2 linked regions of the Serinibacter salmoneus genome follow. Each later gene encodes a partner of the first gene's protein in a complex. Links are inferred from orthologs where the notes say so. Each region holds a gene or a part of one and is shown on either strand. Other genes may lie near its edges.

Region 1 (3,294 bases):
GGTGGACGATCTCGACCTCGACGCGCCCGAGCCGGTGGTCCGGCTCTTCGGTAAGGGCCGACGGGTCCGCGTGGTGCCGGTCGGCTCCCACGCCACGCGTGCCGTCGGGGCCTACCTCGTGCGGGCGCGGCCCAGCCTTGCTGCCCGTGGCCGTGGGGGAGCGGTCCTGTTCCTCGGTCAGCGCGGCGCGCCGCTGTCCCGGCAGTCCGCGTGGGCCGTGCTGCAGGCATCAGCGCAGCGTGCCGGTCTGGACGCGCACGTCTCCCCGCACACCCTGCGGCACTCCTTCGCCACGCACCTGCTGGCCGGGGGCGCGGACGTGCGGGTGGTCCAGGAGCTCCTCGGGCACGCCTCGGTCACCACCACCCAGATCTACACCCACGTCACGGTGCAGACCCTGCGCGAGGTCTACGCCACCTCCCATCCCCGCGCACAGGGCTGAGGGGACGAGGCAGGGGGCTGCTCCCGTGCGTTCCGGCACGACTCGGCACGTCTCGCCCGCCAGGGGCGCCCGGCGCGATACGGTGAGCCGGTGAGTGATGTGCAGCCGACACTTGACGTCGACACGGCGACCGCGGGGACGACGCCCGCCGATTTCCCCGAGCCTGCGCCACTTGCCTCGCACGGGCCCGCGCGCATCATTGCGATGTGCAACCAGAAGGGCGGCGTGGGGAAGACCACGACCACCATCAACCTGGGCGCCGCGTTGGCGGAGTACGGCCGGCGTGTGTTGCTGGTCGACTTCGACCCGCAGGGTGCCGCGTCGGCGGGTCTGGGGATCAACGCCAACGAGCTCGAGGCCACGATCTACACGGCGTTGATGGCGCCACGATTCGATGTGCACGACATCGTCCACGAGACCTCGGTACCGGGCCTGAACCTGGTGCCGGCGAACATCGATCTGTCCGCCGCCGAGGTACAGCTCGTCAACGAGGTCGCCCGGGAGCAGGCGCTGGCCCGGGTGCTTCGTGGCGTGTCGGAGGAGTACGACGTCATCCTCGTGGACTGCCAGCCCTCGCTCGGCCTGCTGACCGTGAACGCGCTCACCGCCGCCCACGGCGTGATCGTGCCGCTGGAGACGGAGTTCTTCGCGCTGCGCGGGGTCGCGCTGCTGCTGGAGACCATCGAGAAGGTGCGCGATCGCCTCAACCCGCGCCTGCGTACGGACGGCATCCTGGCCACCATGTTCGACGGGCGCACCCTGCACGCCCGCGAAGTGCTCGCGCGTGTGCGGGAGGCATTCGGGGAGGACGTGTTCACCACCGTGATCGGGCGCACCATCAAGTTCCCCGATGCCTCGGTGGCCACCGAACCGATCACCACCTACGCGCCCTCGCACCCGGGCGCGCTCGCCTACCGCACGCTCGCCCGTGAACTCGTCTCCCGCGGCGACGTCGCCTGAGGACCGCAGCCCGGACCGCACCGCGCAAGGTTCCGGCGGCTTCGAGGTCAACCTCGAGAACTTCTCCGGACCGTTCGACCTGCTGCTCTCGCTGATCGCGAAGCACAAGATGGACGTCACCGAGGTGGCGCTGGCGGTCGTCACCGACGACTTCATCGCCCATCTCGCGGCACAGGGCACCTGGGAACTGGACACCGCGAGTGAGTTCCTCGTGATCGGCGCCACCCTGCTCGACCTCAAGGCTGCCCGGCTGCTGCCCGGAGCCGACACCGAGGACCCCGAGGACATGGAACTCCTGGAGGCTCGCGACCTGCTGTTCGCGCGGCTGCTGCAGTACCGCGCGTACAAGCAGGTGGCGGCCGACCTCGGGGACCGGTGGGAGCGTGCCGCGCACTCCTTCCCCCGTGCGGTGGCCCTGGAGGAGGAGTTCGCGGCGCTGTTGCCGGAGTTGGTCCTGGCCATCGGCCCCCAGGACCTGGCCAGGCTGGCGGCACGCGCGTTGACGCCACGGCCGGAACCCGTGGTGGGGATCAGCCACCTGCACACCGCGGTGAGCGTCGCCGAACAGGCCGCCGTGCTGACCGCGCGGCTGCGCCGTGTGCGGGCGGCGACCTTCGCGGAACTGACGGCGGATGCGGACGGTGCGGGCGTCGTCGTCGCGAGGTTCCTGGCGCTGCTGGACCTCTACCGCCGGGCGGCGGTCGATTTCGAGCAGGCCGAGAGCCTCGGCACCCTGACCGTGACCTGGACCGGGGGAGCGGCCGAGGTGGTGGTCTCCTCGGAGTTCGACGAGCCGATAACCTCACCTGGTGACTGAACGGCAGCCGGTACACCAGGCCACCCCTGACGCGGCCGATCTTCCCGACCCCGCTGAGTTGCCGGGCGGTGAGGCCGCCGTGCTCGAGGCGATCCTCGCGGTCGTGGACGAGCCCATCAGCACCGCCCGGATCGCGGCGGTGCTCGGCACCAGCCACGCCGAGGCGCACACCCTGGCGCTCTCGCTGGCCGCGCAGTACCGCGGTGAGGACGGCTCCCGGCCCCGCGGCTTCGAACTGCGGGAGGTCGACGGCGCCTGGCGGCTCTACTCCGCCCCCGCCTACTCCGCGTTCGTGCGCCACCTCGTGCTGGAGGGACAGACGGCGCGGCTGACGCAGGCGTCCCTGGAGACGCTCGCGGTCATCGCCTACCGGCAGCCCGTCACGCGGGGGAGGATCGCGGCCGTGCGTGGGGTGAACGTGGACGGCGTGGTGCGCACACTCCTGGGGCGTGGACTGATCGAGGAGGCGGGACGCGACGGCGAGGGCGGCGCCGTGTTGTACCGCACCACCACCTACTTCCTGGAGCGGATGGGGCTGTCGGATCTCGGGGATCTCCCGCCGCTGGCGCCCTACCTGCCCGAGATCGACGAACTGGACGGGAGCGACCTACGGTGAGCGAGGAGACGAGCGGACGGATCCGCCTGCAGAAGGTACTGGCCGGCGCGGGATTCGGGTCCCGCCGCGCCTGCGAGAACCTGATCGTGGACGGGCGGGTCTCGGTGAACGGCGAGGTGACCGACCAGCTGGGCAGCCGGATGGACCCCGCGGTGGACACGCTGCACGTGGACGGACTGCGGGTCCAGTTGGACGCCTCGAGCCTGACGCTCGCGCTGAACAAGCCCGCGGGGGTGCTCTCGGCGATGTCGGACGACCGCGGCCGCCCCACCCTCGCACCGTGGGTCGAGTCCGCCGGCACCCGCCTGGTGCACGTGGGCCGGTTGGACGCCGAGACCACCGGACTGCTGCTGCTGACCAACGACGGCGAGCTCGCCCATCGTCTCGCGCACCCCTCCTACGAGGTCCCGAAGACCTACGTCGCCACGGTGCGAGGCAGCGTGGGCGCGGGTGCGCGTC
Region 2 (4,629 bases), 460 kb from region 1 along the record:
ATCGAAGCGATCACCGCGTGCACCGGCCCCGCGTGCGCCGGCCCCGCGAGCCGGGGCCTGCGCTGATTGTGAGGCCGTCGCGTCGTCCACGAAGACGCCGCGCAGCATTGCCCACCAACCCTGTTCCGGGCGGTGTGCGGACATCATCACGACCAGGATGCCGATCGTGAGGGCGACAGCAAGGAACACCACAGCGAGCGCGGGAAGGCCAGACATGTCATTCAGTATCCCCGTCCCGTTCCCCGCTCGACCCGCAGGCGGGGCGGAGGAGATGTGAAGGTCTCGTGAGTTCTCTCACACCCGCCCGGAGATCTCGGGCGGGGACTCCCCCGCGCCCCTGGTCGAGGGCGGACCGGCCGCTGAATCCGAGGAACCCAGCCGTTGGGAGACCACCCGCGAGACACCATCGCCGCGCATCGTCACCCCATAGAGGGCATCGGCGATCTCCATCGTGCGTTTCTGGTGGGAGATCACGATGAGCTGGGAATCCGACCGCAGTTCCGTGAAGATCTCCAGGAGTCGGGAGAGATTCACGTCGTCCAGGGCTGCCTCGACCTCGTCCATCACGTAGAACGGGCTCGGTCGGGCCCGGAAGATCGCCACCAGGAGCGCCACGGCGGTCAGGGAACGCTCCCCACCGGACAGCAACGACAGCCGCTTGACATTCTTGCCCGGTGGTCGCGCCTCCACCTCGATGCCCGTGGTCAGCATGGATGTGGGATCGGTCAGCACGAGACGGCCCTCCCCGCCGGGGAACAGACGGTCGAAGACCCCGCGGAACTCCCGCTCGGTATCTGCCCACGCCTCGGTGAAGACCTCCTCGACCCGTGCATCGATCTCCGCCACGATGCGCATGAGGTCCGCGCGCGTCTTCTTCACGTCGGCGAGTTGCTCCACGAGGAAAGCGTGTCGCTCCTCCAACGCCGCGTGTTCCTCCAACGCCAGCGGGTTCACCTTCCCCAGCAACGTGAGCGCGCGTTCCGCCGCTTTCAAGCGCTTGGTCTGGGCGGCCCGGTCGTAGGGCACGGTGCGCGGCTCGGCCGGTCCGGTGCTCTCTTCGCCGTCGGTGGGCGGGACCTCCTCCAGGACAGGCACCGGCTGATCCGGCCCGTACTCCTCCACGAGGATGTCCCCCTCGAGCCCGAGTTCGTCGAGCGCGCGTTGTTCCAGGGTCTCCACCCGCAGCCGGTGCTCGGCCCGAGCGACCTCGTCCCGGTGCGCGGCGTCGCTTGCGAGCCGCAGTTCCTCCCGGATCGACTCCACCTCGGAGCGGGCAGCGGCCAGCAGGCCGGCGGTCTCATCGCGCCGTGCCGCAGCGCCCTCACGCGCCAGGCTTGCGGCGGCGAGGGAACGCTCCAGGAGGGCCAGTGCCTCCTCCCCCTCACGTACCACGTCAGCCGCTGTCCGGCTGCGCCGCCGCCGTGCCTCGCGCGCGATCTCCGCCTCGCGCCGCGACTGGCGCTCCGCCTGCGCGGCGGCCGCCAAGCGGTGCGCCCGGCCACCCGCCGCACGCTGCCGCTCCTGCGCGGTGCGGGCCAGAAGGCGGGCGTCCGTCTCCGCCGTCCGTGCCGCCGCCGCCTCCTGTTGGGCGGCGTCGCGGGACTGTGTGGCCTTCGCGACGTCCGCCGCCTCCCCGGAGCCGTCCGCGTCACCCGTGCGGGCGGCAGCGAGGCGGTCCTGCAAGTCGGCGCGTTCGGCCTCGCGCTGCCGGAGGGCGTCCTGCGCGGTCGCGATCGCGCCCTGGGAGCGCTCCGCCTCGGCCGCAGCGGCACGAATCTGCGAACCCAGGCGCCCGAGCTGGTCGGCCACGGCGGCCAACCGGGCATCCGAGGCGTTCAGCGCCGCCAGCGCGTCACGCACCTGCGCGGAGGCCTCGGTGACCTCCTCCTGCGCGCTCGTCAGGTCGAACCGGGCGCGGTCCGCACGGGCGCGGGCATCCTCGAGCCCGGCCTCGGCCTCCGCCCGGGCAGCGTTCAGTGCGATGAGGTTGCGTTCCCGCGGCTGGCCGACCTCCACCCGCCCACGGGTGTGCACCGCACCGTCCCGGGTCACCACCTCCCGGACGTCGGCGCGCGCCAGAGCGGCGTCCGCCGCCGCCAGGTCCTCCGCGAGTGCGACTCCCGCCAGTTCCAGCGCGACGACGTGGCTTGCCTGGTCCTCGCACCGCACCACCGCGGACGCCCACATCGGAGGCTCACCGTCGGCAGCGTCGGCAGCGTCGGCAGCGTCGGCAGCGTCAGCAGCGTCAGCAGCGTCAGCAGCGTCAGCAGCGTCAGCAGCAGCATCGCCGTCAGCCGCAGCGCCCGCCCCCGCGGGCACCAACGCGAGGGAGAGCCGGGGTTGGTCCTCCCGGAGGACCCAGTCGGAGACCGCGAGCGCCGCGTCGGTGTGCACCAGCACGCCCTCCAGGACGTGCCGCAGCGCGACGGCGATCGCCGCCTCCCAGCCCTGGCTCACGCTGAGGTGGTCGGCGAGCGGGCCGAGCACCCCCGGCAACCCGGTCTGCAGGACGGCCGCGGCGCCGTCGCCCCGCTCGCTGGAGAGGGTGAGTGCCTCCAGACGTGCCTGCCACCGCTCCGCCTCACCGCCTGCCGTACGCAGGGTCTCGGTGAGGTGCTCCACGCGCTCGCGGGCACGGTCCTGCCGCTGGATCGCGCGCTCGTGCTCGGCGTCCAGGTCCTCCTCGCCCCGTTCGTCGCCGGCGACCTGCTGTTCCAGGTGGGCGAACTCGGCGCGCGCTCTCTCGGCCCTCGCGGTGGCGTCGGCTCGCGCGGCGGTGAGTCGTTCGATCTCGGCGCGCTGGGCCTCGATCCGGCTGGTGGCCGCGGCCACCTGCCCCTCCAGACGGGCCAGCCCCTCGCGGCGCTCCGCCGCAGCGCGATGCACCCGTGCGAGTGCGCGCTCATGCTCGGCGGCAGCGGCCTCGGCGGCCTGACGGCGGGTGGTCGCCTCGGCCAACGCCTGTTCGGCTGCCTCGACCTCCGCGGCGATCTCCGCGTCCAGTTCGCGGGCGCGCGCGGCCTGCGCATCCAGTTCATCCGGGTCCGGGCCCGTGCGTGGCGCACCGGCCTGGGAGTCCAGCAGTGCCCGCCGCTCGGCGGCGAGCGACACGGTTCCCCGCAGTCGTTCGCGGATACCGCTGAGGCGGTACCACTGCTCGGTGGCCCGGGCCAGGGCTGGAGCGGCCTGCTCCGCCTCGGCCTCGCGCTCCGCATAGCGCCGCTGGGCGCCCGCGAGCGTCGCCTCGAGTTCGCTCTTGCGTGCCTCGATCGCCGCCAGGTCGGCCTGGCCCTCCTGCAACCCCTGGCGCGCGGCGGCGAGATCATCCGCCAGGAGCCGGGCCGCAGCGTCGCGCAGATCGGCCTGGATCACGGCCGCTCGCCGGGCCACGGCGGCCTGTTTGGCCAGGGGGCCGAGCTGGCGTCTGATCTCGGTGACCAGGTCGCTGATCCGGGCGAGGTTCCCGGCCGTGGACTCGAGCTTGCGCAGCGCCTTGTCCTTGCGGCGGCGGTGCTTGAGGATCCCGGCGGCCTCCTCGATGAAGCCACGCCGTTCCTCCGGGGTGGCGCGCAGGACCGCATCGAGTTGCCCTTGCCCGACGATGACGTGCATCTGGCGGCCGAGGCCGGAGTCGGAGAGCAGGTCCTGGATGTCCAGGAGCCGGCAGGTGGTGCCGTTGATCGCGTACTCGCTGCCGCCGGAGGCGAACATGGTGCGCGAGATCGTCACCTCGGTGTAGTCGATCGGCAGTGCGCCGTCGGCGTTGTCGATCGTGAGGGACACCTCCGCACGGCCGAGCGCCGGCCGCGAGGAGGTGCCCGCGAAGATCACATCGGCCATCTGGCCGCCGCGCAGCGACTTCGCGCCCTGTTCGCCCATGACCCAGGCGAGGGCGTCGACCACGTTGGACTTGCCGGAGCCGTTGGGCCCCACCACCACGGTGATGCCCGGCTCGAAGGTGAGGCTGGTGGCGGACGCGAAGGACTTGAAGCCCCGCAGCGTCAGCGACCTCAGGTACACGTGGGTCTCAGGCGGCGAACCAGAGCGCGATCTCGCGCTCGGCGGACTCCGGGGAGTCCGAGGCGTGCACGAGGTTGCGCTGGACCTTCTCGCCGGTGTCGCCGGCGAGGTCGCCGCGGATCGAGCCGGGGGCGGCGGCGGTGGGGTCGGTGGCGCCGATGAGGGTGCGGATGCCCTCGATCACCCGGTAGCCCTCGACGATCAGCGCCACGAGCGGGCCGGAGCTCATGAACTCCACCAGCGGCGGGTAGAAGGGCTTGCCGACGTGCTCGGCGTAGTGCTCGGCGAGCAGTGCCTCATCGGCGGTGCGCATCTGCAGGGCGGTGATGGTGTAGCCCTTCGCCTCGATGCGACGGAGCACTTCGCCGGTGAGGCGACGCGCCACGGCGTCTGGCTTGAGCAGGACAAGGGAGCGCTGGATCTCGGTCACGGCTCCGAGACTACCGCCCGGCACTGGCACCGAGCGGGAGGTGGGTGTGCCGGCGGGTGTGTGTGCTAGCGGCTGGGGCGTGGCAGACCGGCGTGGTCGAGCTCGTCCAGGTAGCGCTCCTGGCGTTCGGCGTCGATCCGGGCGCCGAGGTGCAGCCCGATCACCCACAGCAGCGCGAA

What was found.
Region 2: the proteins of ATL40_RS06305 (region 1) and smc are in contact, whole or in part, in a crystal structure (PDB 3ZGX), measured with the Bacillus subtilis proteins. The link is inferred for Serinibacter salmoneus from one-to-one orthologs.

The regions. Positions count from the first base shown.
Region 1 is NZ_PDJD01000001.1:1,429,189-1,432,482, reverse strand. Bases 305-3,294 are described here. They hold ATL40_RS06305 (segregation and condensation protein A), read left to right. Parts: upstream 305-1,370; coding sequence 1,371-2,219; downstream 2,220-3,294. Other genes in these bases: ATL40_RS06295 (pseudouridine synthase), read left to right, coding at 2,832-3,294; scpB (SMC-Scp complex subunit ScpB), read left to right, coding at 2,212-2,835; ATL40_RS06310 (ParA family protein), read left to right, coding at 542-1,402; xerD (site-specific tyrosine recombinase XerD), read left to right, coding at 305-442. Outside these bases: more of xerD, read left to right, coding at 1-304. UniProt on the Bacillus subtilis protein: Participates in chromosomal partition during cell division. May act via the formation of a condensin-like complex containing Smc and ScpB that pull DNA away from mid-cell into both cell halves.
Region 2 is NZ_PDJD01000001.1:967,141-971,769, reverse strand. What follows is about bases 95-4,419. They hold smc (chromosome segregation protein SMC), read right to left. Parts: upstream 4,021-4,419; coding sequence 295-4,020; downstream 95-294. Other genes in these bases: ndk (nucleoside-diphosphate kinase), read right to left, coding at 4,028-4,419; ATL40_RS04185 (hypothetical protein), read right to left, coding at 95-216. Also shown: more of ATL40_RS04185, read right to left, coding at 1-94; more of ndk, read right to left, coding at 4,420-4,450; ATL40_RS04170 (DUF4233 domain-containing protein), read right to left, coding at 4,516-4,629. UniProt on the Bacillus subtilis protein: Required for chromosome condensation and partitioning.